2 linked regions of the Thiosocius teredinicola genome follow. Each later gene encodes a partner of the first gene's protein in a complex. Links are inferred from orthologs where the notes say so. Each region holds a gene or a part of one and is shown in the gene's direction. Other genes may lie near its edges. The genes, in order: B1781_RS03060 and glnK.

Evidence for each region.
Region 2: the proteins of B1781_RS03060 (region 1) and glnK are in contact, whole or in part, in a solved structure (PDB 2NS1), measured with the Escherichia coli proteins. The link is inferred for Thiosocius teredinicola from one-to-one orthologs.

Annotation. Positions count from the first base shown.
Region 1 is NZ_CP019936.1:639,219-655,112, forward strand. Bases 6,346-9,343 are described here. They hold B1781_RS03060 (ammonium transporter), read left to right. Parts: upstream 6,346-7,188; coding sequence 7,189-8,499; downstream 8,500-9,343. Other genes in these bases: ychF (redox-regulated ATPase YchF), read left to right, coding at 6,346-6,523; B1781_RS03055 (hypothetical protein), read left to right, coding at 6,716-6,898; B1781_RS03065 (DUF2189 domain-containing protein), read right to left, coding at 8,563-9,343. Also shown: B1781_RS03015 (CheR family methyltransferase), read left to right, coding at 1-352; chemoreceptor glutamine deamidase CheD, read left to right, coding at 349-996; B1781_RS03025 (protein-glutamate methylesterase/protein-glutamine glutaminase), read left to right, coding at 1,021-2,112; B1781_RS23530 (methyl-accepting chemotaxis protein), read left to right, coding at 2,735-3,427; B1781_RS03035 (STAS domain-containing protein), read left to right, coding at 3,493-3,795; B1781_RS03040 (mannose-1-phosphate guanylyltransferase/mannose-6-phosphate isomerase), read left to right, coding at 3,920-5,362; more of ychF, read left to right, coding at 5,432-6,345; more of B1781_RS03065, read right to left, coding at 9,344-9,345; ispB (octaprenyl diphosphate synthase), read right to left, coding at 9,591-10,559; rplU (50S ribosomal protein L21), read left to right, coding at 10,762-11,076; rpmA (50S ribosomal protein L27), read left to right, coding at 11,090-11,347; Obg family GTPase CgtA, read left to right, coding at 11,444-12,526; proB (glutamate 5-kinase), read left to right, coding at 12,523-13,644; rpsT (30S ribosomal protein S20), read right to left, coding at 13,947-14,207; murein biosynthesis integral membrane protein MurJ, read left to right, coding at 14,344-15,894. UniProt on the Escherichia coli protein: Involved in the uptake of ammonium/ammonia (NH(4)(+)/NH(3)). Transport is electrogenic. Following sequestration of NH(4)(+) at the periplasmic face, NH(4)(+) is deprotonated and neutral NH(3) is transported into the cytoplasm.
Region 2 is NZ_CP019936.1:4,512,343-4,528,035, reverse strand. The notes cover bases 6,787-9,583. They hold glnK (P-II family nitrogen regulator), read left to right. Parts: upstream 6,787-7,914; coding sequence 7,915-8,253; downstream 8,254-9,583. Other genes in these bases: B1781_RS21360 (ammonium transporter), read left to right, coding at 8,275-9,561; B1781_RS21370 (TorF family putative porin), read left to right, coding at 7,123-7,836; B1781_RS21375 (accessory factor UbiK family protein), read right to left, coding at 6,787-6,838. Also shown: B1781_RS21405 (sulfite exporter TauE/SafE family protein), read left to right, coding at 113-862; alternative ribosome rescue aminoacyl-tRNA hydrolase ArfB, read right to left, coding at 875-1,291; B1781_RS21395 (PQQ-dependent sugar dehydrogenase), read right to left, coding at 1,288-2,406; B1781_RS21390 (hypothetical protein), read right to left, coding at 2,437-3,030; B1781_RS21385 (ATP-binding cassette domain-containing protein), read right to left, coding at 3,049-4,950; B1781_RS21380 (YifB family Mg chelatase-like AAA ATPase), read right to left, coding at 5,026-6,543; more of B1781_RS21375, read right to left, coding at 6,590-6,786; B1781_RS21355 (succinylglutamate desuccinylase/aspartoacylase family protein), read right to left, coding at 9,661-10,710; rimK (30S ribosomal protein S6--L-glutamate ligase), read right to left, coding at 10,712-11,617; B1781_RS21345 (ATP-dependent zinc protease family protein), read right to left, coding at 11,635-12,072; B1781_RS21340 (mechanosensitive ion channel family protein), read right to left, coding at 12,069-14,402; B1781_RS21335 (DUF4124 domain-containing protein), read left to right, coding at 14,520-14,978; B1781_RS21330 (fructosamine kinase family protein), read right to left, coding at 15,073-15,693. UniProt on the Escherichia coli protein: Involved in the regulation of nitrogen metabolism. Regulates the activity of its targets by protein-protein interaction in response to the nitrogen status of the cell.

The DNA of each region.
Region 1 (15,894 bases):
GTATGCACAGGCGCGTGTCGACGGGTTGTCGAAGCAACGTCTGAAGCGCTTTTTTCTTAAAGGTCGTGGCGATCAGAACGGCAAGGTCCGGGTGAAGGATGAGCTGAAAAACAAGATTCGCTTCGACCAGGTCAACCTGATGCAGCCGCTGAAGGTCGAGCAGCAAGACCTGATTTTCTGCCGCAACGTGATTATCTACTTCGACAAAGACACGAAACGAAAGCTGATGGACCGCTATGCCGACGTCCTGGTGGACGGCGGTTACCTGTTTATCGGCCATTCCGAATCCCTGTACCAGGTGACGGAGCGCTTTAAGTTGGTTGGCAATACTGTCTACAGGAAGATCGGATGAGTGGTTTGAAATCTGCCTCGCACGTACTGCCGCAAGCCCTGCCCGGGTTCGAGCAGATCAACCGGTATTGGGATCAGGGGCGCGACCAGGCGGCCGCCAAGATCCTGCCGGGCGAATACTATGTGACCTCGAACAACGAACTGATCGTGACGGTGCTGGGATCCTGTGTGTCGGCCTGCATCCGTGATCGCGTATTCGGTGTGGGCGGCATGAACCATTTCATGTTGCCGATATCGACCGACGGCAAAGGCTGGAATGGCGCTGCAGACATCGTCAGCACCGCCACGCGCTACGGCAACTATGCGATGGAACACATGATCAACGACATTCTCAAGAACGGTGGCCATAAAAAGCACCTGGAGGCGAAGATCTTCGGCGGCGGACGCATGATGGAGGCGTTGAGCGACATTGGGGCGCGCAACATCGAGTTCGTGCGCGAGTATCTCAGCACAGAAGGTATCCCGGTGGTTAGCGAGGATGTCGGTGACAAGTATCCACGCAAGGTGATGTACATACCATCTACCGGCAAGGCCTTCATGAAGCGCTTGAAGCACCTGCACAACGATACGGTTATCCAGCGCGAAAACCGTTACCGTACCGAGATCGCCGCAGAGCCTGTTGCTGGCGAGGTTGAGTTGTTCTAAGGCTTCGTCAGGAGAGCTGTTCGCATGCCAAAGATTCGCTTGTTGATCGTCGACGACTCGGCGCTGATCCGCCAGGTGCTGACCCAGATCTTCGCCGAGACCTCGGATATCGAGGTCGTCGGTGTCGCGGCCGATCCGTATATCGCGCGCGAAAAGATCAAGCAGTTGAACCCGGATGTGCTGACGCTGGATGTCGAGATGCCCAAGATGGACGGCGTCACCTTCCTCGGCAACCTGATGCGCCTGCGCCCGATGCCGGTGGTGATGGTGTCCACGCTGACCGAACAGGGTGCCGACGTGACCTTGCGCGCCCTGGAATACGGTGCGGTCGATTTCGTCGCCAAGCCCAAGGTCGATGTCGCCGAGTCGTTGAAGGATTATGCCGCCGAGATCATCGGCAAGGTCAGGATGGCGGCCAAGGCCAAGGTCAAGCCGCTGGAGAAGCGTGCCGTGAAGGCATCCAAGCCGGCAATGGCTCCCGGTGCGAAGCATTCGGCCGATGTGATTCTCAAGGCGGGTACGGGCGGTGGCCACTTCCGCACCACCGACAAGATCATCGGCATCGGCTCATCGACCGGGGGTACCGAGGCCGTCAAGGATGTGCTCGCCATGCTGCCGATGGATATCCAGGCCGGTATCGTTATTTCACAACACATACCGGCCGCATTTAGCGGGCCGTTCGCCAAGCGCGCCAATTCGGTAACGCCGTTGACCGTGTGCGAGGCCGCTGACGGCCAGCAGATCTTGCCGGGTCACGTTTACATTGCGCCCGGCGACCGGCACCTGCTGGTACAGCGCGACGGCGCGCGCTATGTCTGTCGGCTGAACGACGGGCCGCCGGTTAACCGGCATCGCCCGTCGGTCGATGTAATGATTCGTTCATTGGCGCAGAACGCCGGCCCCAACGCGATCGGTGTGATGTTGACCGGCATGGGTGACGATGGTGCCGCAGGCATGGGCGAACTCAAGGAATGCGGGGCGCCGATTCTCGTGCAGGATGAAAAAACCAGTGTCGTCTGGGGCATGCCGGGTGAAGTGGCCAAGCGCGGTTTTGCCGACGAGATACTGCCACTGAACAAGATCGGACCGCGCTTGATCGAACTGATCAAGAAATAACCACACCGCAACGCAGACTAGGTGTTCAAGAATCTGCTTCAATCTGCCGATAGCCATGTCATTGGGTGTGGACTGTCACCCCGGTTTTCGCGCGTGAAGGAATCAGCAACCGATGGCGTCAAACTTCAAGTCCTGGATATTCGCAGCTGCCGGTACCCTGGGTATCGTTGTGGCAAGTCTGTTCGCCGGCGTAGCCTTGCCTGCGTGGGCGAGTGCCTTGTTGGTTGCGGGCGTCTGGGCGGCAACGGCCTACCTGTCGGGCAGAAATTCGGGCGACGACGCGCGTGCCGAGCATGAATGCAGCGCCGGCGATGTCGAGGATGCGATCACCGGACTGGTCGCGCACGTTGAAACCAACCTGTCGACCGTGGTGGATGCGATGCGCGGCGAGTTGGGGCAGATCAAAGAACTGGTAGGTGATGCCACCGGTACCTTGCAGACGGCATTTCATGGTCTGAATGATCGTTCGAGTCACCAGCGCAACCTCGTTGCGCAGATGATGCAGATGATGCACGAACAAAGCGGGACGAACGAATCGGATGCCGGGTTCGCCGAGCAGACCGACGAGGTTCTGCGTTACTTCGTCGACTATGTGATCAACACCAGCGCCAACAGCATGGCGATGGTCGAACGTATCGATGAGATGGTCGATCATATGCAGCGCGCCGATGGTCTGTTGAACGACGTCAAGGTCATCGCCGACCAGACCAACCTGCTGGCGCTGAACGCGGCAATCGAAGCCGCTCGTGCCGGTGAAGCCGGGCGCGGTTTTGCCGTGGTGGCCGACGAGGTGCGCAAGCTGTCAAAGCGGTCTGATCGTTTCAACGACGAGATCCGCACCGTGATCGGCGAATCGATCGACGCGATCGATGGGGCGCGCGAGGCGATATCCAAACTGGCGTCGCAGGACATGACGTTCGCGATCCAGGCGAAGACCCGGGTCAACCAGGCGCTGGAAAACCTGACCGAGGTGAATCGTTCGGTCGAGACGACGCTGGATTCGGTGTCGGTGGTTGGCGGCGAGATCGATGCCCTGGTCGGCGATGCAGTGCGTTCGCTACAGTTTGAGGACATCGTCAGGCAGTTGACCGAGTACTCGGGCCGTCACCTCGATCGCATCAGCGTGCTGATCGGGCGTATGCATACCGGTCTGACCGAGCTGCGTCAGTCGGATGTGCAGGATGTCAATCAATACGCGGCGGCTCTACAATCGGTCAAAGACGATCTGGACAGTTTCATGTCCAGCGAGCTCGAAAAGGAGCACAATCCGGTCGAGCAGCAATCGATGGCGGAAGGCGACGTCGAGCTGTTCTGAATTTCACGTCGGGTTACGTGAGCGGGCCGGCGGTTGCAATAAGGAAAGAAAGGCGAGGGTAAAACATGCCTATCAACAACACGGTATCGAGTGATGGCAAGGTCGTGACGCTGCATATCAGTGGGCGTTTCGATTTCGCGATGCACCAGGAGTTCATGCAGGCCTACAAGGCCTACGAGCGTGGTTCGAAGGAGTTCGTCGTCGACCTGGGCAAAGCTGAGTACATGGACAGTTCGGCATTGGGCATGTTGCTTCAGCTGCGCGATTATGGGGCAAAGAGCGGCAGCGTTGAGTTGCGCAACAGCAACGACAGCATCCGCGAAATTCTGCGCATCGCCAATTTCGACAAACTCTTTAAAGTTTCTTGACGGCTTGCGGCGGTGGATGACATCTGCAAGATGTGATCTGCCAGTCGCATCGCGATCGTATATTTGACCAGGGGTTTCGTCGGCTGCTGTAATCCGACCAGATTTTCGTCGAGAGAGTGCCCCTGTGACCAAGCTTCAGCCCGTTATTCTTTCCGGCGGCTCCGGAACCCGTTTGTGGCCCCTCTCGCGTCGCGCCTATCCGAAACAGTTTCTCTCTCTGGTTGATGACGACACGTTGCTGCAATCGACCGCATCGCGGGTCGACGGTCTGCGCGACAACGCCGAGATTCTTCCGCCGCTGATCGTATGCAATGAGGCGCACCGGTTTCTGGTTGCCGAACAGTTGCGCAGCAGCGGCCATGCCGCCGGCAATATCCTGCTCGAGCCGGTCGGCCGCAACACCGCGCCTGCGCTGACGCTCGCCGCGCTCGACGCCGCCGATCAAGACCCGGTGTTGATCGTGATGCCGGCAGACCACGCAGTAAAAGATCTCAAGGCGTTCTCGCGGGCCGTCGCCGCGGGCCTGCCGCACGCCATGGCCGGCAAGGTCGTCACCTTTGGCATCGTGCCCGATTCGCCGCAGACCGGGTTCGGCTACATACGCTCGGGAACATCGGTCGACGCCAACACCTACACGCTCGATGCCTTCGTTGAGAAACCCGATCGCGAGACCGCAGAATCGTACGTCGCGAGCGGCCAATACTATTGGAACAGCGGCATCTTCTTGATGCGCGCCACGCGCTGGCTCGAGTTGATCGAACGGTTCCGGCCCGACATCTCGGCGGCCGTGCGCAAGGCGTATGACGACGGTCAGAAAGATCTCGACTTCTACCGCGCCGACCAGGATGAGTTTGCCGCATCGCCGGCTGACTCGATCGACTATGCCGTGATGGAACCACTGTCCAAAGAGGCGGGCGAGTGCCTGGTGGTGCCGCTCGATGCCGGCTGGTCGGACATCGGCGCCTGGGCGGCACTGTGGGATGTTTCAGAACGCGACGGTGTCGGCAATGCCTGTCACGGCGACGTGATCGCGGTGAATTCGCACGACAACCTGCTGCATTCGCAGCATCGCATCGTTGCTGCCGTGGGCGTGCAGGACCTGATCGTCGTCGAGACATCGGATGCGGTCCTGGTTGCGCATAAAGACCATGCGCAGGACGTCAAGAAAATCACCGAACACCTTGACCAGGAAGGGCGCTGTGAGAGCGAGTTCCATCGTCGGGTTCACCGTCCCTGGGGTGCTTATGAGGGGATTGATGTTGGCGAGCGTTTCCAGGTCAAGCGGTTGAGCGTCAAGCCGGGTGCCTCGCTGTCACTGCAGATGCATCACCACCGCGCAGAGCACTGGATCGTGGTCAGCGGGACGGCGCAGGTCACCTGCGACGACAAGGTGTTCCTGCTCAGCGAAAACCAGTCGACTTACATCCCGATCGGCACCCGTCACCGTCTGGAAAACCCCGGATCGATCCCGCTGGAGATCATCGAGGTACAGTCCGGCTCGTATCTCGGCGAGGACGATATCGTGCGTTTCGAAGACGTCTACAACCGCGCGCCGAAGACCGACTGAGTTCTCGCCGGGCGGCTTTTCCGCTATCCTTGCCCGCCTTTTCGAACGGTCGGGAACAGGAGAGCGGAGATGGGTTTCAAATGCGGTATCGTGGGGCTGCCGAACGTCGGCAAGTCCACCCTGTTCAATGCCCTGACCAAGGCGACGATTGCCGCGGAAAACTACCCGTTCTGCACGATCGATCCGAACGTCGGCGTGGTGCCGCTGCCCGACCGTCGTCTCGACGTGCTGGCGGATATCGTCAAACCGCAGAATGTGATCCCGACGACGATGCAGTTCGTCGACATCGCCGGCCTGGTGGCCGGCGCCTCGAAGGGCGAGGGCCTGGGCAACAAGTTTCTCGCCAATATCCGCGAGACCGACGCCATCGCACAGGTCGTGCGTTGTTTCGAAAACGACGACATCGTGCACGTGGCCGGCAAGGTCGATCCCTTGTCGGATATCGAGGTCATCAATACCGAGTTGGCGCTCGCCGACCTCGAGTCGGTTGAGAAGGCGCTGCAGAAGGCGGAAAAGCTGGTCAAGACCGGCGACAAGAAGGTGCTGGCCAAGCGCGACCTGCTCGCCCGGGTGCGAGACCAACTGGACGCGGGTCAACCGGTACGCGCGATGGAGCTGAGCGATGACGACAAACTCGAACTGCGCGATCTGCACCTGCTGACGATCAAACGCACTCTTTATATAGCCAACGTCAATGACGACGGCTTCGAAAACAATCCCTATCTCGACGCGGTGCGCCAACATGCCGAGTCCGAAGGCGCCGAGGTGGTGCCGGTATGCGCCGCGATCGAGGCGGAACTTGCCGAACTCGAGGACGACGAGAAGGCCGAGTTTCTGGCCGAGATGGGGCTCGAAGAACCCGGCCTGGATCGTGTGGTGCGCGCCGGCTACCACCTGTTGCACCTGCAGACCTATTTCACCGCCGGGGTCAAAGAGGTGCGCGCCTGGACCGTCAAGGTGGGGGCCACCGCTCCGCAGGCGGCCGGCGTGATCCATACCGATTTCGAGCGTGGCTTCATTCGTGCCGAGGTTATCGCCTACGACGATTTCGTCGCCTGCGGCGGTGAGCATGGCGCCAAGGACGCGGGCAAGTTGCGCCTGGAGGGCAAGGATTACATCGTGCAGGACGGCGACGTTATCCACTTCCGCTTCAACGTTTAAGCCGCTTTCGTTGACAATTTACACAACGGGCCGCTATAGTTCCGCGCCTTATTTGGCAAGGTAGCTCAGCTGGTTAGAGCACCGCACTCATAATGCGGGGGTCGGCGGTTCAAGTCCGCCCCTTGCTACCATCTGCAGAAAACCGGATTCCGCAAGGATTCCGGTTTTTTCGTTTTCGGGGCCATTTCGACGATGATCGACGACAAAACAGCGCGCGATTGGAACGATCTCGACGGCGATGAACAGATTGCCCTGCGCGAGGCCTATGGGCACTATCTGGACAGCCTGCCACCCACCTGTGACCTGGATACCAAAATCGAACGCTTCCGGCGGTGGTTGGCCGAGCGCGGGATCGAATATCCGGTGAACGACTGAAACTTTCTGCTCGCTGTCCGGGTCTGATTGCGTACGGACAGCAATGTCCGCAACGAACATTGAGTTCGTTGAGACTCCCCTTGGTGATTGGCTGATGCCCCGAAACGGGCATCAGCCTTCTTTTTTGCCTATCATTGGCGCCTGGTCGATTTCGGCAAGCGCGCCGGATCGCTGCCTGAATCGTCGTGTGATTCTGGCAATCTCAATAAAATTCAATAGCCTACGGTGTCGGCGCTGTTCTGCGTCGGGTCGGCCCGTGAGCCTAAAAACAACAGATCGAGAGGTTAGGCATGATCAAACTTAGTGCATTTCGAGGGGCATTGTTGGCGCTGCCATTGGCGTTGCTCTCCACCGGCGTCATGGCTCAGGAGGCGGCCGCGAGCGGTGGCAATACCGCCTGGATACTCACCTCGACTGCCTTGGTCCTGTTCATGACGCTGCCCGGCTTGGCACTGTTCTACGGTGGCCTGGTGCGCAGCAAGAACGTGCTGTCGGTGTTGATGCAGTGTTTCGCCATCGCCGGCATGGCATCCGTGATGTGGTTGGTCGCGGGCTATAGCCTTGCCTTCGGCGAAGGCAACCAGTGGATCGGCGACTTCAGCAAGGTCATGTTGTCGGGCATCGGCCGCGACACGCTGTCGGGCGATATACCCGAGTCGCTGTTCATGCTGTTCCAGATGACCTTCGCGATCATCACCCCCGCGCTCATCATCGGCGGTTTTGCCGAGCGCATGAAGTTCTCGTCGATGCTGCTGTTCAGCGCCCTGTGGCTGATGCTGGTCTACGTTCCGGTGACCCACTGGGTGTGGGGCGGCGGCTGGTTGGCCGAGATGGGGCTGTATGACTTCGCCGGCGGCACCGTCGTGCATATCACTGCCGGTGTCGCTGCCTTGGTCGCCGCCATGGTGCTGGGGCCGCGACGCGGTTTCCCAACCCAGGCCATGCCGCCGCACAACATGACGATGACCGTCATGGGCGCCGGTATGTTGTGGGTCGGCTGGTTCGGTTTCAACGGTGGCAGCGCCTTGGCGGCGAATGGCGATGCGGCGATGGCGATGCTGGTCACCCACATCTCGGCCGCCGCCGGTGCAATGGTGTGGTCGGCGATGGAATGGATCAGGTTCGGCAAGCCCAGCGCGCTGGGTGCGGTCACCGGCATGGTTGCCGGTCTGGGCACGATCACCCCGGCCTCCGGTTTCGTTGGCCCGGGCGGGGCCTTGATCATCGGCATCCTGGCCGGTTTCGTTTGCTTCAACGCCACGCTGTTCATCAAGCGTGGCCTGAAGATCGATGACTCGCTCGATGTGTTCCCGGTGCACGGCGTCGGCGGCATTCTGGGTACGCTGATGGCGGGTATCTTTTCGTCAACCGGTCTCGGCGTATTCAGCGGGTACGGTTTTCACGAGGTCAATGCGAACATGAGCGCCCAGTTGTTCGCGCAGTTCACCGGCGTGATCGCGACCATAGTGTTCACCGCGGTGGTTACCTGGATCATCCTGAAGGTCGTCGGCGCACTGCTCGGGTTGCGGGTCAGCGAAGAACAGGAGATCACCGGTCTGGATATCGTGCTGCACGAAGAGCGTGGTTACGACCTGACCTGAGGTTGATATCCGGCACAAAAAAGGCGGCCGTCGGGCCGCCTTTTTTGTTGCCGTAGATCGCCGCTAGTCGCGGCCGAACAGGTCCTTGTAGCCCGCCCAGGTGGCAAAACCAAGCCATGGGAAGATCACGATAAAGGCGGCGAAGGCGGTCAGCATGCCGATCAGGGTCAGGCCGGCGACGATACCGCCCCAGATCAGCATCGGTATCGGCTGCTCGACGACCGCTTTGACGCTGGCGGCGATCGCGGTGCCGAAGTCCGCCTTGGCGTCGAGCACCATCGGCAGGGACCAGGCCGTCAGCGCGAACATGATGACGGCAAAGATGGCGCCGACGCCGAACAGGGTCAGCAGAAATCCGATGCCTTCAGCGGTGCCCATCGCATTGATGAAGCTCGACGTGCCGGCGATGTTGCCGACGTAGAGCGCCGCGATCAGCGTCGATACGCGAATCCAGGCGATCATGACGACGGCCAGCAGCAGGCCGAACAGCGCCACAGAGCCGAGTCGGTTACGCATGGTCCGCCAGCAGGTGCGCAGTTGCAGGGTCTCGCCGCGATCGACGAGCTGGGCAATCCGATAAAGCCCCATGGCGAACAAAGGCCCCACCAGCAGAAAGCCCGACCAGAAAGTGAAGACGAACTGGGGTTCGCTGAAGCCGAGCCAGGTGATCGCCATGCCGATGGCTGCAAACACGGCGCCGTAAGCGATAGCGATGCCCTTGGTCTGATTCAGGTAGCGCCGGCCTTCGGTCAACCACTGCAGGCCGGCATGGCGCGCGATCTTGCGCCGCGGCGGCAGCTTCATCGGTTCGTAGACAAGGGGTTCTTGGGTATGGGTCGTTGCCATCGGTACTCCCTCTGCACTGCTTGCTAAAAGCTGTTGACCCAAGACTGGCTCAAGAATTCGCAGAAGAAATGCCATGAAAATTGGGGGATTTGCCGGGTGCCCGGCAAGCATCGCAGGCATAAAAAAACAGCCCAGCAGGCTGTTTCTTTAAATTGGTCGGAGTGAAAGGATTCGAACCTTCGACCCCCGCCTCCCGAAGACGGTGCTCTACCAAGCTGAGCTACACTCCGATAGAAAGTCGACGATCAGAACGAACGGCTCACCGAGAAATCGGCAACAGCGGCAAGCGCGTTGCGGTAAACGGAAGCGGGAAGGGCTTCGAGAGCCTGCTTGGCCTTGGCGGCCTCGTCTGACGCGAGCCGCGCAGTGTATGCGATTGCGTCGGTGGATTCAATCGCTGAAAGCACCTCTTCGATACGATCGGTGCCGCCGTTTTCGATGACCGCGCGCAGCATGTCGCGGGTGTTCGAATCGCTCTGCTGCATGGCGCGTATCAGCGGCAGTGTCGGCTTGCCTTCAGCGAGATCGTCACCGATGTTCTTGCCGATGTCCTGGTCCGACGAGCCGTAATCCAACGCGTCGTCGATCATTTGAAACGCCATGCCCAGGTGCTGGCCGTACGCGGCCATGGCGGCCTCGGTCTGCTCGTCGTTGTTGTTGATGATGGCGGCGAGGCGCGCACCCGCCTCGAACAGGGTGGCGGTCTTGCGCAGGATAACCTCGCGGTAGCGCTGTTCGTCGGTGTCGGGGTCGTTGCAGTTGAGTAGCTGCAATACCTCGCCTTCGGCGATCCGGTTGGTTGCGTGCGACAACACATCCATCACGCGCATCGAGTCGACGGCAACCATCATTTCAAAGGCGCGCGAGTACAGAAAATCGCCGACCAGAACGCTCGCGGCATTGCCCCATACGGCGTTGGCCGTATCGCGGTTGCGCCGCTGGTCTGAATCGTCGACGACATCGTCATGCAGCAGCGTGGCGGTATGGATGAACTCGACGATCGCTGCCAGATCGATGTGGTCGCTGCCCTGGTAGCCCAGTGCGCGGGCCGCGAGCAGCACAATGACCGGGCGCAGCCGCTTGCCGCCGCTGTTGACGATGTAGTGTCCGATCTGGTTGATCAGCACCACATCCGAACTGAGGCGGTCGAGGATCAAGGCGTCGGTTGCCTTCAGATCGTCCTTGATCAGCTCGCGAATGCTGGGGAATTCCATAAGCTAAGGATTTATGGGCAAAAACTGCCGCGCATCCTAGGGAAGCCGGTTTTGCTCTGTCAAGGCGCACGTTTGCTTGTGGATGCCCTAAACATGTTGATGCTCTAGAGTTGACGGCACAATCGCCAATCTATAGAATTCCGCCTCTTTCCGTCGGCCACCAGGTCGGCGATCCGAATCAGATCAAGGGAGTTTTACGGTCATGTACGCCGTTATCCAGACCGGTGGCAAACAATATCGCGTTGCCCAGGGTTCAACCCTTAAAGTCGAGAAGATCGACGCCGAAGAAGGCGCCAGCGTAGAGCTGGACAAGGTTTTGATGGTTGCTGACGGCGACGACGTCAAAGTCGGCGCGCCCTTTCTGGACGGTGGCAAGGTCACCGCAACCGTGAAATCGCACGGTCGTGGCAAGAAGGTGATGATCGTGAAGTTCCGTCGCCGCAAGCATCACATGAAGCGCCAGGGTCATCGCCAGGCCTTCACCGAGCTCGAAGTTACCGGCATCAGCGCCGGTTGAGGGAGAATCCAGCATGGCACATAAAAAAGCAGGCGGTAGCTCCAAGAACGGCCGCGATTCAGAAAGCAAACGCCTCGGCGTCAAAGTCTTCGGTGGCCAGGTTATCAATGCAGGCGGCATCATCGTGCGCCAGCGTGGTACCCGCGTTCATGCAGGCGTAAACGTCGGCTGCGGCAAGGACCATACCCTGTACGCAAAGGCTGACGGCACGGTACGTTTTGAGACCAAGGGCCCGAACAATCGCAAGTTTGTGAGTGTCGATCCGGCCTGACCGTCGTCTAGCAGACCGCAGCAAAAGGCCTCGTCGATCGACGGGGCTTTTTTCGTTACGACACACTGCAAACCGGGCAAGCGCGGGAGCTGAAGCATGAAATTCGTCGACGAAGCGATTATCAAGGTCGAGGCCGGGGATGGCGGCAACGGCTGCGTGAGCTTTCGGCGCGAAAAGTTCATCCCCAAAGGTGGCCCGGATGGCGGTGACGGCGGTGACGGCGGCAGCGTCTTGCTGGTCGGCGACAGCGGTCTGAATACGCTGGTCGATTTTCGCCATCAGCGTCACCATCGCGCCGAACGCGGCCAGAACGGCATGGGCCGGCAGATGACCGGGCGCAAGGGCGAGAACCTGCTGGTCCGGGTGCCGGTCGGCACCCGCGTGCACGACGCCGATACCGAAGAATACATTGGCGAGGTCATGGCGCATGGCGAAGAGCTGCTGGTTGCGCGCGGCGGACACCATGGTCTCGGCAACATCCACTTCAAGAGCAGCACCAATCGCGCCCCGCGGCAGTCGACCCACGGGACGCCGGGCGATCGCCGCACCCTGCATCTCGAACTTGTGCTGCTGGCCGACGTCGGTCTGCTCGGGTTGCCCAACGCGGGCAAGTCCAGCCTGATTACTGCCGTATCCAGCGCCAGGCCCAAGGTGGCGGACTATCCGTTTACCACGCTGTACCCGAACCTGGGGGTGGTGCGGGTCGGCCAGGATGCGAGCTTTGTCATCGCCGACATTCCCGGCGTGATCGAGGGTGCGGCGGAAGGCGCCGGTCTTGGCATTCAGTTCCTCAAACACCTGTCGCGCACCCGTCTGCTGCTGCACCTGGTCGACATGGCGCCGATCGATGGTTCGGACCCGGCCGAGGCGGTGCGCTGCATCGAGGCCGAGGTCGAGAAATTCGGTCATGAACTGGCCGAACGCGAACGCTGGCTGGTGTTGACCAAGCGTGACCTGCTCGACGACGAGACCTTTGCGGAGCGTCAGGCGGCCTTGCTGGCCGAACTGGATTGGGAGGGGCCGGTGTTCGCGATCTCTTCGGTCACGCGCGCGGGGCTGGAGCCGTTGGTGCAGGCCTTGGGTGCCAAGCTCGTGGAGCTGCGTGCTGCCGATGCCGGTGGTGAAGGCCCGGCATCCGCCGAAGATGACAACGCACCCTATGATCCACTAACGTCTTGATCATGCGTGAACGGTTGACCACTACACGGCGCTGGGTCGTCAAGATCGGCAGCGCCCTGATAACCGGTGACGGCAAAGGTCTCGACCGCGAGCGTTTGCGTCACTGGGTCGACCAGGTCGCCGACCTGATCGAGGCGGGCAACGAAGTGGTGATCGTCTCGTCCGGTGCGGTGGCCGAAGGCATGAAACGCATGGGCTGGGCGCGCCGGCCGGCCAGCCTGCACGAGCTTCAGGCTGCCGCAGCGATCGGTCAGATGGGTCTGGTGCAGGCTTGGGAAAGTTGCTTTCAGCGCCGTGGCCTGCATACCGCGCAGGTGTTGCTCACCCACGACGACCTGTCCGACCGCAAGCGATATCTGAACGCGCGCAGCACGCTGCGTGCCTTGGTCGGCCTGCGTGCGGTACCTGTGGTCAACGAGAACGACGCGGTCGCCAACGACGAACTGCGCTTCGGCGACAACGATACGCTGGCGGCCCTGGTGGCCAACCTGATCGAGGCCGACCTGCTGGTTCTACTTACTGACCAACAGGGCCTGTACGACGCCGATCCGCGTATCAAGACCGATGCCACGCTGGTCTCACATGCCCAGGCCGACGACCGCACGCTCGAGCGCATGGCCGGCGGCGGTGGTGCGCTGGGCCAGGGTGGCATGCAGACCAAGGTGCGGGCGGCGCGATTGGCGGCGCGCTCGGGGACGGCGACGGTGATCGCCTACGGGCGTTTGCCGGACGTGTTGCAGCGCCTCAAAGCGGGCGACGATGTCGGCACTTTGTTGACCCCGTCACAGGAGCCGGACGCCGCGCGCAAACGCTGGCTTGCCGGCCAGCTGCAGGCGCGTGGCCGCATGGTGCTGGATGCCGGCGCGGTGCGGGTATTGCGTGAATCCGGGCGCAGCCTGTTGGCGGTTGGCGTCAAAGACGTGCACGGCCAGTTCCGGCGCGGCGAGATGGTGGTTTGTGTCGACGAGTCGAATGTCGAGGTGGCGCGCGGCCTGGCGAACTATTCGGCCGAAGAGGCGCGCAAGATCCGTGGACGGGCCTCGAGCGAAATCGAGTCGATCTTGGGCTATGTCGATGAGGAAGAGTTGATACACCGCGACAATCTGGTGCTGTCGTAACCGGAACAGCGTTCGTAGCTGGTGTGCGGTGTCTAAAAAAAGGAAGCCCCGGGCAATCCATCGCCCGGGGCTTATGTCGTCTGGCTTGGTTGGCAAACTCTGTGATCCGTGCGGCGCCGTCCTGGCACGTCGTCAATCCGTTGAGTCCTTGTCGACGACGGATCTACTTTGCCACAGGCGCCCGAGGTCAGAAATCGATGCCGGCTCTTGCGCGTGTAGGACAATTCCTACAACTGCGTAAAGTTTCGCAAAGCACAAAAAAACCGGCCATTGGCCGGTTTTTTTTCGCATTCCGCGGCGCCTTACAGGGCGCGGATCTGCGCGTTCAGGCGGCTCTTATGGCGGGCTGCCTTGTTCTTGTGGATCAGGCCCTTGGTAGCCATGCTGTCGAGTACCGGTACAGCGGCCTTGTAGGCGTTTTGTGCTGCGTCTTTGTCACCGGTTTCGATGGCCTTTACGACCTTTTTGATCTCAGTGCGCATCATGCTGCGACGGCCGGCATTGTGCTGACGGCGCTTCTCCGCCTGACGGGCGCGTTTGCGGGCTTGTGCTGAGTTGGCCAATCCAGGTCTCCTGATACATCGGCGTTACGAAAGAGGGCGGATTATCCGGAGGCGCCCCAACCTTGTCAAGTGTCGAGCAGACACCAAAAGCGTCCGCACATACCTCTATAATCGCCGCTTTCCGGAGGAACTCACGCTGTCTCTGTTCAGATCGCTTTCGACCGTCAGCGCCCACACGTTTATATCGCGCATACTGGGATTCGTCCGCGACTTGGTATTTGCCCAGGTGTTTGGTGCGAGCGGCCAGACCGACGCTTTTTTTGTCGCCTTTAAGATCCCCAATTTTCTGCGTCGCCTGTTCGCCGAGGGGGCGTTCGCCACGGCGTTCGTGCCGGTGCTGACCGAATACCGAACCCAGCGCGATTATCAGACGTTAAAGGCGTTTGTTGACCACATCGCCGGGGCGCTCGGATTGGTGGTGCTGATCGTCTCGCTGATCGGCGTGATCGCCGCACCGCTGGTGGTGTCGGTATTCGCCTTTGGCTGGGTCATGGACGATGAGACGCAGAAGCTCGCGCTGGCCACCGACATGCTGCGGCTGACCTTTCCCTACCTGTTTTTTATCTCGCTGACGGCGTTTGCCGGTGGAATCCTGAACGCCCACGACAAGTTCGCGGTGCCCGCATTCACCCCGGTGCTGCTCAACATCTGCCTGATCGGCGCGGCCTTGTGGCTCACGCCGCTGATGGACGAGGGCATCGTGGCGTTGGCCTGGGGCGTATTCATCGCCGGTATCACGCAGTTCGTGTTCCAACTGCCTTTTCTTAAAAGAATCGACATGCTGCCGCACCCCAAGCCCGGGTTTCACGATCCGGGCGTGCGCCGCGTTTTGAAATTGATGGTGCCGGCGCTGTTCGCGGTATCCGTCACCCAGATCAACCTGCTGCTCGACACGGTGCTTGCGTCGTTCCTTGAGACCGGCAGTATTTCATGGCTGTACTACTCCGACCGGTTGGTTGAGTTTCCGCTGGGAATCCTCGGCGTAGGGCTGGCGACCGTTATCCTGCCAAGGTTGTCGCGCCACCAGGCCGAGCAATCGGCCGCGAAATTCAGCCAATCGCTCGACTGGGGGCTGCGGATGACGTTGATCTTCGGAATCCCGGCGGCGGTTGGCCTGGTGGCGCTCGCGGGGCCGATGATCGCCACGTTGTTCGAATCCGACGTGTTCGGCGCGCACGATGTCAGCATGGCGGAGCGTAGCCTGATGGCGTACGCGGTCGGGTTGCTGGCGTTCATGCTGATCAAGGTCTTGGCGCCCGGGTTCTACGCGCGGCAGGACACGCGAACCCCGGTGCGAATCGGCATGATCGCGATGGCTACCAATATGGTGTTCAACATCGCGCTGATCTTCCCACTGCAACACGCCGGGTTGGCGCTGGCCACCAGCCTCTCTGCCTACGTCAACGCGTATCTGCTGTTCAGGTCCTTGCGCCGCGATGAGGCGTATCAGCCGTATGCGGGCTGGACGGCGCTGTTCGTCAAGGTCGGCGTGGCGGCGACCGCGATGGCGCTGGTGTTATGGTGGGTTTCGCCGTCACTGGCTGACTGGATCGGTGCGCCTCGATCGTTGCGGGCCGGTTGGCTGGCCGGCCTGGTGGCTGTGGGAGGCGTGGTTTACCTGGGGGTTCTATTGCTGTTCGGAATGCGGGTGCGTGACTTGCGTGCCGGGAATATCGGGGGGCGTCGC
Region 2 (15,693 bases), 3.9 Mb from region 1 along the record:
TTTCCAGTATTGCGAACGCCAAGACCAATTTGGGAATGGTCTTCATGAAACGGACTGATACAAGTTAGGTTAATCTGAGCGCACCTGCTCAATCGCACATCGTAGCGGCCCTTTGCATAGCGAGATTCTGCTTTTTGTCGCCGTCAGTCTGCTGGCCGCCTTCGTTCACGGCGCTTTCGGATTCGGCTTCCCGTTACTGTCGACACCTTTGCTGGTGTTTGGATTCGACCTGCGCACCGCAGTACTGCTGACCCTGGTGCCGACCGTATCGATCAACCTGGTCAGCATTCTCTCTGAGCACCGTTGGCGAGAGGCACTCAAGCACTACTGGCCGATCCCGACCTTCACCATCGTCGGCAGTTTTATCGGTACCCAGGTGTTGCTGACGGTCAATCCCGAACCGTTCCGCCTGTTGCTGGCCGCCGTCTTGATCGCCTACCTGATCAGCGATCACCTGCATTCGGGCGAGCGCGTGATCAAGGTGCCGAAGTGGGGGATGGCGGTGTTCGGTTTGCTGCTTGGCCTGCTGGCCGGCGTGGTGAACATCTTCGCGCCGCTGGTGATTGCCTATGCGCTGTATACACGCATGCCGGTGCCGTTGATGGTCGCAACCTTCAACCTGAGTTTCATCACCAGCAAGTCCGGTCAGATTCTCGGTTTCATCAGCCAGGGCGCTTTCGACCTCGATGTTGTGGTGATTGCAGTCGTCGCATTGCCGCTGATTCTCGGCGCCTTGTGGTTGGGCATTCGGGTGCGCAAGCGCGTCGATATGGACACCTATAAGGGCATGCTGCGCGGTTCTTTGTGGGTGATCTCGATTGCGATAGCCATCGATGCGCTACGCCGCATGTTCTGGCTGTGAGGTAAGCCGACGTCAGTCGTCGACGTTTCGACGCAGGCGTTTGAGTTGGCCGTGCTTGGCCTTGCTGTCCATGCGCCTGCGTTGCGAGGCCTTGGTCGGTTTGGTTGCACGCCTTGCCTTCTGCGTTTTACCGGCAGCCACGATCAGGTCACGCAAGCGTTCGAGTGCGTCGGCGCGGTTCTTTTCCTGGGTGCGGAAGCGCTGCGCTTTGATGACGATGATGCCGTCGCTGGTGATTCGACTATCACCGAGTTGCAGCAGTCGCTGACAGACAGCCTCCGGCAGGCCGCTGTTGTTGATATCGACACGCAGATGCAGTGCCGACGAAACCTTGTTGACGTTCTGCCCACCTGCGCCTTGCGCGCGGATCGCCTGCCACTGCAGCGCGTCGTCGTTCAATTCGATGCCCGGCGCGATCTGCACGGTCAGCGTCCGTTGGCAGGCCGCAATCGGATCAGCTTGCCGTTGCGCGCGTCGCTCAATAGATAGAGATAGCCGTCCGGCCCCTGGCGCACGTCGCGGATGCGTCCGAACCTGCCTTCGAACAGGCGCTCTTCATGGGTGATCTTGTCGTTTGCAATCTCCAGTCGCACCAACAGGTCGAACTTCAACGAGCCGACGAACAGATTGCCCTGCCAGTTGGGAAAACGATCGCCATCGTAGAAGGCCATGCCGGAAGGGGCTATCGATGGCACCCAGTAGTACAGTGGTTGCTGCATGCCGGGTTTGGCCGTGCCTTCGCCGATCTTGGTGCCGAAACCGTAATTCGCGCCGTAGGTGATGACCGGCCAACCGTAGTTGTATCCGGCCTGCGGCAGGTTGATCTCGTCACCACCCTGTGGGCCATGCTCATGTGTCCATAGCTTGCCGCTGCCTGGATGCAGTGTCGCGCCCTGCATATTGCGATGGCCATAGCTGTAGATCTCCGGGCGGGCGTTGCGTTGGCCTACGAAGGGGTTGTCGTCCGGAATGCGGCCGTCATCGTGTAGACGGATGACAGAACCGGCATGGTCATTGAGATCCTGCGCGCGCGGACGGTCGCCGCGATCGCCGAGTGTGATGAACAGGTAGCCGTCGCGATCGAACACCAGGCGCGAACCGAAGTGCCTATTGGTGCGCGATTTGGGTAGCAGGCGAAAGATGACTTGGGTATCGCGCAGTGAGCTGCCGTCGAATCGGCCGCGCACAACCGCTGTGCCGACGCCGTCGTTGGTACGCTCGGCGTAGCTCAGATAAACCCAACGATTGTTTTCGAAATCTGGATGCAGGGCGACGTCGAGCAGCCCGCCCTGGCCGTATTCTGCAATTGCCGGCAGGCCGCCGATGGGGCTTGCGTGCAAGTGGCCTTGTGCATCGACCAGGCGCAAGCGCCCGGGGCGTTCGGTGATCAGATAGCCGCCCCCGGGCAGAAAGGCGAGCGACCAGGGGTGAACCAGACCTTCGGTGACGATCTCGTAGTCGATCTTTTCACGTTCGGTCTCGAGGGGTTCCGCCTGCAGGGGCAGGGCGGTCATCAACAGCGCGGCAATGAGTATCGCTTTCATACGGCCACTTTAGCCGCATGACGGCAACGATCAAAGGGTCACGCGTGCGCGTTTCACATAAACCACTTCGCAGGCGCGGGCACCGGTATCCTCGCGGGTCAGTGAACTGATCCAGCGCCAGCCGTCATCACCATCGACACGCACCAGGTAGCCTTCGAGCTGGATGATCTGACCCTGGCGGAAATCATCCAGTGCATCGGCGACATCGTCGCTTGCCGGGATCATGTGCATATTGGCGCTATGCGTCTCGATATCGCGGCGTGGGATCGGCAGGTTCGGCGTCGACCAGCGGTACCAGCGACCGGATTGGCTGATGGCGATGTCGCTGAGCACCTGTTCGTCGGACATCGGGCCCCAACCCAACGCGAGATCCATCGGTGATACATCGGCTTCGCGCCCGAAGCTGTAGTCTTCGCGCGACAGCACCTTGGCGCGAATGCTGAAATCAGCCAGCGGGGTAATGCGATAGCCCTTGTAGTCGAAGCTGTCGCCGCTGGCGGTCGCCGATTGTGCCGGCAGCACATTGGCGTGTATGCCGGGCCCGAGTTGCACCGCTGCCGGTTCGCTCCAGCCGAAGTGCCATACGCCGGCGGCGATGGTGAGTACTATCAGAAATCGAAACATGGTCAGCCGTTGCGATGATCATCGCTGCGCGCTTTCCAGTGCCTCGGCGGCCTCCATCCAGGCCTCTTCGGCAGTCTCGAGTTGCGCGTCGACATCACCTTTGTCGCGCAGCAGTTGCTGCAGCTCATCCTTCCGTTCGTCGCTATATAAGCCGGTATCGGCCAAGGCGGCCTCAAGCTGAGCCTGTTTGGTATGCAGGGCGTTCATCTGCTGTTCGCAACGCTCGACGGCCCGCCGCAAGGGCTGCAGTGCCTTGCGTTGTTCGGCTTCGAGGCGTTTGCGCTCGCGGCGTTGTTCGGCCGAGTCCGAGCGCGTCGCCGATGTCGGTGCAACCTCCTGTTTGCCGGCGCGATTGTGTGCCGCCAGCCATGCGGGATAGGCGTCGAGTTCGTCGTCAAACTCATCGACGCGCCCGCCGCTGACGAGTAGCAGGCGGTCACACGTCAGGCGCAGCAGGTGACGATCGTGCGAAACCACCACCATGGCGCCTTCGAAGTCCTGCAGGGCGGTCGCCAATGCCTGGCGCATCTCGAGGTCGAGATGGTTGGTCGGTTCGTCGAGCAGCAACAGGTTGGGGCGGCGGTACACCAGCAGCGCGAGGACCAGGCGGGATTTCTCACCGCCCGAGAAGGGAGCGACCGCTTCGAGCGCTTTGTCGCCGATAAAGCCGAAGCCGCCCAAGTAGTCGCGCAAGGCCTGCTCGGATGCGTCGCGGTCGAGTTGTTGCAGATGCTCGAGCGGACTGTGTCCGGGCTGCAATTGCTCGAGCTGGTGTTGGGCGAAATAGCCGATGGCCAGATGGCGTGCCTCTGCACGTTCACCGGCCAGCGGTGCAAGGTCGCCGGCAAGCAGCTTGATCAACGTGGATTTGCCGGCGCCGTTCGGCCCCAGCAAGCCGATGCGATCGCCCGGGTTGAGTACCAGCTTGGCGTGCCGGACGATAGCGGTATCGTCGTAACCGACAGCGCAGTCATCCAGTTTCAGCAGTGGATGCGGGTTCTTCGGCGGCGGCTTGAACGCAAAAGCAAATGGTGAATCCACATGCGCGGGCGCGATCTGTTCCATGCGTTCGAGCGCCTTGATGCGACTCTGCGCCTGGCGCGCCTTGGTGGCCTTGGCGCGAAAGCGTTCGACGAATGAATGCATGTGTGCAATCTCGCGCTGTTGCTTTTCGTAAGCCGCTTGTTGATTGGCAAGCTGTTCGGCACGCCGGTGTTCAAATGCTGTGTAGTTGCCGTTGTACAGCGTGGCGCGCGTTTGTTCGATATGCAGGATGTGGTCACACACACTGTCGAGAAAATCGCGGTCGTGCGAGATCAGCAGCAGGGTGCCGCGATACTGTTTCAACCACGCCTCCAACCAGATCACGGCGTCGAGGTCGAGGTGGTTGGTCGGCTCGTCGAGCAGTAACAGGTCGGAACGGCACATCAGGGCGCGGGCGAGGTTCAGGCGCATGCGCCAGCCGCCGGAGAAATCGCTTAATGGCCGGCGTTCATCGCTCGGTTTGAAGCCGAGCCCGCTCATCAGGGTCGCGGCGCGGCTGTTGGCCTGGTAGCCGCCGATGTGGTCCAACTCGGAGTGCAGGTGCGCGATGCGCTCACCGTTGCCCGACTGTTCGGCATCGGCCAGATTTGCCTGCAATTTTCGCAACCCCTGGTCGCCGTCGAGTACGTACTCGATGGCTGCCTGATCGGTCGCCGGCATCTCTTGCGCGACATGGGCGATCTCCCAACCCGCGGGGAAGCTCAGCTTGCCCTGGTCGGCATGCAGGCCGCCCAGAATCATGGCGAACAGGCTGGACTTGCCGGTGCCATTGGCGCCCGTCAGGCCCGACTTGTGTCCGGGGTGGATCTGGAAAGTGGCGTGCTCGAACAACAGGCGCGGGCCACGGCGGAGAGCAACATCATCGAACTGCAGCATGGGCGGGGAGTTTACCCAAGTCTGTGCCTGTTGGTACGACGCTCAACGCTACACGGCGCGGGACAGGCGACTCGTTCAGCCGATGCGATCCAAACGGCGATAACCGATGGCCTCGGTCAGGTGTTGATCTTCGATACTTTCCTTGCCCGCCAGGTCGGCGATCGTACGCGCCACGCGCAGGATGCGGTGAAAGGCACGCGCTGAGAGACCGAGTTTATCGATGGCGTTGGCGAGCAGGGCTTGCCCGGCGGGCGACAATGAGCAGTGCCGTTGCAGGTCTTCGTGGCCGAGCCGAGCGTTGGCGGTTCCCTGGCGCTCAAGCTGCTTTTCCCACGCTGAGCAGACCCGCTGGCGCACCGTTGCGCTGTCTTCCGAGCGCGCTTTCAACCCGCCCAGCAGCGCTTGACGTGGTAAGGCGGATACTTCGATCTGGATATCGATGCGGTCGCGCAACGGACCGGAGATGCGCCGCTGATAGCGCGCCACGCGTTCCGGGCTGCAGCCGGCACAAATGCGTTCAGGGTCGTTGGCGTAGCCGCACTGGCAGGGATTCATCGCCGCGATCAATTGGAAATCGGCCGGAAACTCGGCTTGGCGAGCGGCGCGCGAGATCAGGATCTTTCCGGTTTCGAGCGGCTCGCGCAGTACGTCGAGCACCTTGCCGTTGAACTCTGGCAGTTCGTCCAGGAACAGCGTACCGAAGTGGGCGAGCGAGACCTCTCCTGGTCTCGGGTGGCTCCCGCCGCCACCTCCGACCAATGCGACTCCGGACGCCGTATGGTGCGGTGCCCTAAAGGGCCGTTGCATCCATGTGCCCGGCGAGAAGGGCAGACCGGCGATCGATCTGACGGCCGCACTCTCGAGTGCTTCTCGCTCTGTCATGGGCGGCAGAATACCGGGCAGCCGGCTGGCGAGCATTGATTTGCCGCTGCCTGGTGGCCCCACCATTAGCAGGTTGTGGCGACCGGCAGCCACGATTTCGAGGGCACGCTTGGCCTGCGACTGGCCCCATACGTCGGCGAGATCCGATGACGGTGAGTTCGAGGATTGTTGCTGGGGTTTGCAATGTTCTTTCAGAAGGGTCGCGCCCAGCAGATGGGCGGTAACTCCCAGGAGATGCTCAGCGGGGTATGAGGCCAGCGACGAGACAAGCGCGGCTTCGTCGGCATTGGCCGCGGGCAGGATCATCTTGGTGTCGGCCGCGGCAGTAGCCAACGCCATGGGCAGAACACCGCTGATGCTGCGCAATGCGCCGGCGAGACTCAGCTCGCCGACAAACTCATAGCCGTCGGCAGACTTATCCGGCAGTTGCCCACTCGCCAGGAGGATGCCGATCGCGATTGCCAGATCAAACCGGCTGCCGTGCTTGGGTATATCTGCAGGGGCAAGGTTGACCGTGATCCTTCTGGCGGGGAAATCAAATCCGCTGTTGACCAGCGCGCTGCGCACGCGGTCGCGGCTTTCCTGTACCGCCTTCTCGGGCAGTCCGACGATGTTGAAGCTGGGCAGACCGTTGGCGAGATGAGTCTCGACGGCTACCGGTGGGGCGTCGACGCCAATAGCGGCGCGACAGTGTGTTACTGCAAATGCCATGACCTTCCTTGGTCCTGAGGGCCTGCGCTGTAGCAGGCCGGATTGATCAGCGCTTGGCGTCGGCCTCCATGGCCGCAACGCGATCTTCGAGCGCTTTGAGTTTCTCGCGGGTGCGCAGCAGCACCGCCTGCTGAATCTCGAACTCTTCGCGGGTTACCAGATTCAGTTTCGCCAGTGCGGCTTCGACGCTCGATCGCACGTTGCGTTGCACGTCGTTCTGCAAATTTTGCAGGCCGCGCGGCAGGTTTTCGGCGACGCGCCGCGACAGGTCATCGAACAGTTTGGGATCCAGCATGTTGTCCTCCGACGGCCAGTTGCCGCGAGCAGCGAAGGGTAAGAAACCGCGTTCCGGGTGTCCAGTTTCATCAATGCACCAAGATGATGCACCAACTTGGGGCGGGCTCTCCACAAAAGTTTGCTTTTGGTGCGAGAGCAGCGCCAAAAGGTACCGTAGTCAGGCTGTAACCAAATGAAAATCAAAAAGAAAGAGTCGTTGGCATATGTCGTGCTAAATGCTGGGGCAGTCGCGTGTTCAACACCGATCTTTTCAAAAGCACAGCCTTAGGGAGTTAACCAAATATGAAGATGAAGAAGGCAGCCCTTGCAGTCAGCGCGTTGTTGATGACGTCGACATCTGTAATGGCAGAGTTCAGTGGCAATGTCGCACTCACCACGAACTACATTTTCCGCGGTATTTCGCAGAACGATAACTCGTTTGCGATTCAGGGCGGCTTCGATTACGAGCACGAGTCGGGCTTTTATGCCGGCATCTGGGCTTCCAACGTAGACGACGAGTTCTTCGCCGGATCCAGCATCGAAATCGACACCTACCTGGGTTGGGCGGGCACGGTTGGGCCGGTCGATCTGGACGTTGGCTACGTCCGTTACAACTACCCGGATAGCGACGAGAACGATCCGAACATCGGTTATGAAACCGATACCGACGAATTCCACGTTGGCATTTCCAAAGACTTCGGCGTACTGGCAGCCGGCTTCACCGTCAACTACAGCCCTGACTTCTTCGATGTCGGCGACGGCATGTACTACGACCTGGGTATCGATGTGCCGGTCGGCAGTTTCACGATCTCGGCGCACTACGGCGTGACCGACATCGACGAGAAGAGCGGTCTGCCTGATCTCGACTACGAAGACTGGAAACTCGGTGTTTCGACCGAATACGCCGGCTTTGGTTTCGATCTCAGCTACACCGATACCGCCGACGATGGATTGTGTGACGGCACGCCGGCTGTTTGCGGCGATCACATTGCATTCACCGTTTCCAAGTCGCTGTAAGCCGAACCTAAAAAACTAACCATTTAATTTTTTCACTGGCCACCTGCCATTGTCGCAGGTGGCCTAGGAGAAGTACCTATGAAACTGGTTGCAGCCATCATCAAGCCCTTCAAGCTCGATGACGTGCGTGAAGCCCTTTCCGACATCGGCGTCACGGGTATCACCGTTATCGAAGTCAAGGGATTCGGTCGCCAGAAAGGCCATACCGAACTGTATCGCGGCGCTGAATACGTCGTCGATTTCCTTCCCAAGATCAAAGTTGAAATCGCGATCGATGACGATCAGCTCGACGCGGTTATCGAAGCCATCAGTGCCGCTGCCAAAACCGGCAAGATCGGCGACGGCAAGATCTTTGTTTACGAACTTTCTCAGGCCATTCGCATCCGCACAGGCGAATCCGGTCCTGAAGCACTTTAAGCCTGCCGGGGGTTGCTAAAAATGGAGAATCATATCTTTGAACTCCAGTACGCCATAGACACGTTTTATTTTCTGATCTGTGGTGCGCTGGTTATGTGGATGGCGGCAGGTTTCGCCATGCTCGAGTCGGGCCTCGTTCGTGCGAAGAACACGACCGAGATCCTCACCAAGAACGTCGCTTTGTATGCCGTTGCTTGCATCATGTACATGGTCATCGGCTATCACCTGATGTATGACGGTGGCGTGCTGTTGGCCGGTATCGAAGGCGGTGAAGCGCTGGTCGCGGATGCGCTGAAGTCGTCGGCAGAGAACGGCTTTGACGGTGACGCGGTTTACTCGAGCGCGTCGGACTTCTTCTTCCAGGTGGTGTTCGTTGCGACCGCAATGTCGATCGTATCGGGCGCGGTTGCCGAGCGTATGAAGCTGTGGGCCTTCCTGTTGTTCGCCGTCGTCATGACCGGCTTCATCTACCCGATGGAAGGCAACTGGACTTGGGGCGGCGGTAGCGTCTTCGGTCTGTACAGTCTTGGCGACGACTTCGGCTTCTCCGACTTCGCCGGTTCGGGCATCGTTCACATGGCAGGCGCCGCGGCTGCACTGGCCGGTGTTCTGCTGCTTGGACCGCGTAAGGGCAAGTACACCGCCGATGGTCGCGTGAACGCTATCCCGGGTGCCAACCTGCCGCTGGCTACGTTGGGTACCTTCATCCTCTGGATGGGCTGGTTCGGCTTCAACGGTGGTTCGGTGCTGAAGCTCGGCGATATCGCCAACGCCAACTCGGTCGCCATGGTGTTCCTGAACACCAACGCGGCGGCTGCCGGTGGTCTGGTGACTGCGCTGATCGTTGCCCGTCTGTTGTTCGGCAAGGCTGACCTGACGATGGCACTCAACGGTGCACTCGCCGGCCTGGTGGCCATCACCGCCGAGCCTTCGACTCCGTCGGCCCTGTCTGCCACGCTGATCGGTGCCGTTGGTGGTGCGATCGTCGTGTTCTCGATCCTGACCCTGGACAAGATGAAGATCGACGATCCGGTCGGTGCCATCTCGGTGCACGGCGTGGTCGGCTTCTGGGGCCTGATGGCAGTGCCGCTGACCAACGGTGAAACAAGCTTTGTCGGTCAGTTGGTCGGTGCGGGAACCATCTTTGCCTGGGTGTTCGTCGTCAGCTTCGTTGTCTGGCTGGTGATCAAGGCGATCATGGGTATCCGCGTATCGGAAGAGGAAGAGTACGAGGGTGTGGATGTTTCGGAGTGCGGTATGGAAGCCTATCCGGAATTCACCGGTGCTCGCGGGTCTTCCAGCACCTGATCCCAGATCATTCGATCTGTAAGCGAAAAGAAAGGGCGCCTTCGGGCGCCCTTTTTTTGTTCCCGGTATTGAATCGGCCCCGTTGCGAGCCGCACCTTTTCAGACGATGGGGGGTTCCTCGATCAGCTCAGGCGGTACCAGGTTCGTGGGTTCCTGCAGTGCGTCGAGGTGCTGTTCGAGCAGCGACGTCTGGCGTGTGCGCCCGACGTGAAACAGCGCCTCGCCCTCGAACACCAGGGGCAGATTGGTACGGCCGATCACGACCCCATCGTAAGGTGCAGGCATTTCGAATTCGGATTCGCCGGACGGATCGGCGACCACGCCCAGAACTTCACCCTTGCTGACCATCGCACCCAGCTTGGATTGAGCGCGCAGAATGCCGCTGTGCGGCGCGCGCTGCCAACTGCTCGAACGCAGTACGGCGCTCGGCCGGCTTGGTTGACGTTTGCTCGGTGGAAGCATCGCCAGACGGCGCAACACATTGATGATGCCGCGCAGCCCGATCTGGATCGAAACCTCTTCGAAGCGCAATGCTTCTCCCGCTTCGTAAACCATAACGGGCACACCGAGGTCGGCCGCCGCACCGCGCAACGAACCTGAGGGCGCAGCGGAGTGCAGCAATACTGGCGCACTGAATGCCTTTGCCAGGGGCTCAAGGATCGGATCGTTGATGTCTGCGCGAATCTGCGGCAGGTTGTCGCGATGGATCGCAGCGGTATGCAGGTCGATACCCAGGTCGGAACGCTCGACGACCTGCGACATGAAGGCAAAGCCCAGCCTGCCGGCAAGGGATCCGGTTTCGCTGCCGGGAAAACTGCGGTTCAGGTCGCGGCGGTCGGGCAGGTAACGCGAACGGTTGTGGAACCCGAACACGTTGACGATCGGCACCGCCAGCAAGGTGCCGCGTATCCGTTTCAACTGGGGGGTGCGGAGCAGGCGGCGAATGATCTCCACACCGTTGATCTCGTCGCCGTGTACCGCGGCGCTGATGAAGACGATGGGGCCATCGTTCTTGCCGTGCACCACATGCACCGGCATGCTGACCGGGTCGTTGGTGTAGAGACCCGGCAGTGGAATGCTGACGACCTGACGTTGTCCGGCTGCGACGGTGGTATCGCCGATCTCGAACTGAGGTCGTTGTTTCGCCATGTCAGCCTTTTCCGCGGGTCTTGGTATTGTTGGGTTTCTGATTTTTCTCGATGAACTCGATGATCATGCCGGCGACGTCTTTCTTCGACGCAGCTTCGATGCCCTCGAGCCCGGGTGATGAGTTCACCTCCATCACCACCGGGCCGTGATTCGAACGCAGGATGTCGACGCCGCAGACATTCAGCCCCATGATGCTGGCGGCACGCGTCGCGGTTGAGCGTTCTTCCGGCGTCAGGCGAACCAGCGTAGCACTGCCGCCACGGTGCAGGTTCGAGCGGAACTCACCCTCCTTGCCCTGTCGCTTCATCGCGGCGACCACCTTACCGCCGACGACCAGGCAGCGGATGTCGGCGCCGCCGGCCTCCTTGATGAACTCCTGGATCAGGATGTTGGCCTTCAGGCCCATGAATGCCTCGATCACACTCTCGGCCGCCTTTTCGGTTTCGGCCAGCACCACGCCGATACCCTGTGTGCCTTCAAGCAGTTTGATGACGGCCGGCGCACCGCCCACCATCTTCAGCATGTCCTGCACGTCGTCGGGCGAATGGGCAAAGCCGGTAACCGGCAGGCCGATGCCCTTGCGCGCCAGCAGTTGCAGCGAGCGCAGCTTGTCGCGCGAGCGGGTGATCGCCACCGATTCGTTAAGCGGATACACGCCCATCATCTCGAACTGCCGCAACACGGCGGTGCCGTAGAACGTAACCGATGCGCCGATACGCGGAATCACCGCATCGAAGCCGGTCAGGTTCTCGCCCTTGTAGTGAATCGTCGGGCGCAAAGAGGTGATGTTCATGTAGCACCGCAGCGCGTCGAGCACGCGAACTTCATGACCACGTTGTTGCGCGGCTTCCACCAGGCGGCGGGTCGAATACAGTTTGCTGTTGCGCGAGAGAACGGCAATTTTCATAGTCAGGCCTTTTGTGTTTACGGTTTGCCGGCGAGGTATGAAGCCGACGAATCGACGACCAGGTTCGCAGCAACCAATGCGGTGCGACCCAGCAGCATGCGGAAACGCATGCTGTCGCGGTTGGTCAGTGTCAGTTCGATCTCATCATCGAAATCAAGTATCTGCAGCCGGGTACGGATCACGAAGCGCAGTTCGCGGTGCCCACCTGAATCGGAAACCTGACGCTGATCGGCTATCTGTGCTTCGCAATGTAGCACTTGTTGCGCGTCATTTTGCATTGGATGGACGCCGAAGCGCAGGAAGTCCTTGTGGTCCCGCCGAAACGGCTCCACGTAGAATGCATGCAGACACGATGTGCGGGCCCCGGTATCGACCTTGGCCTTGATCAATGGAATGCCGATATCCGGCAACGCCAGCCATTCGCGCCAACCCAATGCCTGCTTGGCATGCGTCATGTGTCTTCGTCCTCTTTGTCGCCTTTTTCTGCCGGCCCGGGTTTCCCCGGAATCTGTGCGGATTCGCTCTTGGTTTCGACCGGTTCTCCGGCCGGACGATGCACGACGCGCTGCGGAAACGGTATCTCTATGCCAGCTTCGCGGAACGCGTCGTCGATCGCAAACAATGCATCACTCTTGGCCGACAGTTTGTAGTCGATATTGCGAATGAAGAACCGCAGTTCGAAGTTCAGCGAGCTGTCGCCGAAGTCCATGAAGAAGACCTGCGGCGGGCTGACGCGCGGATCGTGCAATACCGTGAGCGGATGTTCGCGTGCCACCTTCTGCAGAATGTCGCGCACCTGGCGCGTGTCGCTGCCGTAGGCGACGCCGACCGGCACAATCACCCGGCCGAACGGGTCCGACAATGTCAGGTTGGTAACCTGGTTGGAAATCAGTTCTGAGTTCGGTACCAGTACTTCTGCGCGGTCGAACGTCTGGATCAGGGTGTAGCGGATACTGACCTTGCGTACATAACCCTGCGTCTGGCCGACCACCACCCAGTCTCCCGGGCGCACCGGTCGCTCGAACAGCAGGATCAGGCCCGATACGAAGTTATTGACGATGTTCTGCAGGCCGAAACCGATACCGACCGATAAGGCACCGGCGACGATGGCGAGGTTTTGAAAGTCCAGCCCGGCCATGCTCAGGGCCAGCATGATCGCGATGCCGACGATGGCGTAACTGGTCAGCGACACGACCGATTGACGCGCACCCGAATCGAGGTTGGTGCGGGTCAGCCAGCGCTCACCCAGTTGGGTGCGCAGCCATCTGGCGAGGCTCAGCAGAACCAGGAACGACAGCAGCGCCAGGATCAGCTTGGACGGTACGATACGTACGGCGCCAACCTGGAAACCCTGGTGGAGCACATCGCGCACCAGCGCGGTGTCCGACTCCGATACCTGCCAGGCATACAGCAGCCAGTAACCGAGTCCGACAAGTGCGCCGATGCGCACCACCCAATGCAACATCCCGACGCCCGGGACTTTCTCGCCGCGTGAATAGCCGAGTCGTTTGCGCAACGCCGATTGCGACTCGGCGTCACTGTCTTTGAGCGAATCGAACAGGTGGCCGATCAACGACAGGCCGAGCCAGACCAGCAATACGCCGACCGCCGTACCGTAGATGCCCAGTGTCAGGAACATGCCGAGGTTGGGGTAACCGAGCCAGTCCGCGGTCGGGCCGGCAAGTAGGGCGATACCGATCGGCAGGCGCAGGCTGCGCAACGTCGACAGGTCGTCGCGCTGGTAGAGCTTGCGCATCAACCAGCCGGCGACTCCGACCAGCGCCAGCAGGAACAGCGCGCGCAACATGGGAACGGCGTCGCCCGGCAGGTAGTCATGTGCGCCCATCAGCACGAGTGCGCCGGCGACCAGCACCAGGTCGAGCAACAGCCGCGCGGGCACGCTTTCTGCGCAGTTCAGTTTGCCCTGGCAGACGAGCAACTGGATAAGCGGTGCAACGCAGGCGGATATCAATAGCGCGGCACCAAATGCCGCGAGCGGTGCTGCACCGGCGAGATACAGGGTGACGACAACGGTCAGCCCGACTGCCAACCACGGCAGGCGGCGACTGTAGAGATCGGCCAGGATCGTGCTGCGTTGCGGTGGGTTGGCGGTTTCCGGGTCCGGCATCGGGAAGCGCCCACGCAGCATGCGCGACAGCATCAGTGCGATCGGCGTCAGGATCGCCAATAGCAATGCGCCGGCGCCCAGCGCCGGCCAGGGTTCGAAACCGATCTTCTTGGTGGAGTCGAACGACAAGCCGTTGACCAGTACGTCGGTCGTCGTCTCCCATATGTCTTTGTCGTGATGCAGCAACTGGCGCGAGACCATCGCCTGCCACTGCGCGGTCAACTCGTTGCGCAGATCGCGCGCACCGATCGACGTCAATCGACAGACGGCAAGTTGCTGTTCGATGTCCTGCTGGTCTTTCTCAAACTTCTTTTGCGTGGCCTGAATTTCGCTGGCGGCCTTTTCGCCGGGCTCGCCGAGTGCCGCAAGGCGTTCCTTGACGCTGGCCAGATGCGCACTGAAATCGGCGACACACTGCTCGGCGCGCTCGCGAATCTTCAATACCTCGCTTTGTGCCTCGCTCAACCGTTCGCCCGCCGGTGGCGCGTCCTTCCACTTCTGCAGGTCGGCGCTGATCTCCTTGAGACGTTTGCTCGCGCTATCGGACCACTTGCCGGTTTCCTTCTCATCCACGAAACCGGCTTCCGCCAGGCACGCGCCGGCAGTCGCCAGCGTGGCAAGCAAGACAAGCAGAACGGCGCGCAGCCAAACGGTCATCGGAATCAGGTCCTTAAATCGCAAAGATCAAGCAGGGCGGTCGCGATACGGGGCGTGCCGCCCGGGAGGTAAAGCAGGCGTTATGATAGCGGGATGTGTCACCGGAGGAAGCCACGGATGAGACTCTTGTTGATGCTCGGCGCATTTCTGCTGACTGCGTCTGCGTTTGCCGCCGAGGTGTACCGCTGGACCGACAGCAATGGCCAGGTGCATTTTAGCCAGCGCCCGCCGCCGGTGGATGCCGAAAAGCTCGAACTGCCGGAGAGTGGCGAGACGCCGGCCGCGGCCGACACCAGCCTGGACAAGCGTCGCGAGCGTCAGCGCCGGGTACTGCAGTCGTACGAGTATGAGCGCGAGCAGAAAAAGGCGGCGGCCGCCAAGGCGGAGCAGGAGAAGCGCGAAATGGCTGCGAAATGCGTCGACATGGAAAAGCGTTGGCGGCGTCTGTCACACGGCGGTCCACTGTATTACCGCGACGACGGTGGCGAGCGCGAGTACCTCAGCGAACAACAGCGTGCGGACGAGAAGGCCAGGCTTCGACCGTATTTCAAGCGCTATTGCGGCCGTGAACCGTGAGCGCCCGCGGCGATCGGGCGATTGATCGGGTGGCGTGTTGCCGCGCTCTGTCGAGCATGGCCGCTTAGACCATGCCGGCCGCTGATACCTGGATTCAGCACTCCGCCAGCAGTGACTGCATCATGCGTTCGGCCTGACCGCCGTATCCGCCGCCAAACAGGTTGAGATGGTTGAGCACGTGATACAGGTTGTATAGCGTGCGCCTGACGCGATACCCGGCGTCGATCGGTGCAACCGCACGATAGGCCGCATAAAAGTCGGCGCTGAAACCGCCGAACAATTCGGTCATCGCCAGTTCGGCCTCGCGGTCGCCGAAATAGGTCGCTGGATCGTAGATCACCGGCTCGCCATTTTCGTCGAAGGCGATATTGCCGCTCCATAGATCGCCGTGCAGCAGCGCGGGTCTGGGGTCGTGATCGACAAGCACGTCGAAGCGTTCAAGCAACTGCTCACCGAGTTTCTGTAGCCGGCCGCCGTAGCCGTTGCGCGCCGCTTCGGCGAGTTGAAAGCCGAGCCGGTGATCGCGCCAGAATGTCACCCAGTCGTCGGTCCAGCTATTGCGTTGCGCAGTGGCACCGATGGTGTTGTCGCGCTGCCAGCCGAAGGCGTCGCTGCTCACCGCATGCAGTGCCGCGAGTTGCTCGCCGGCCTTGCGCCACGACAGCGCGTTGCCGTGGCTTAGCGCGTAGTACTGCATGACGATGTAGCTGCTGTC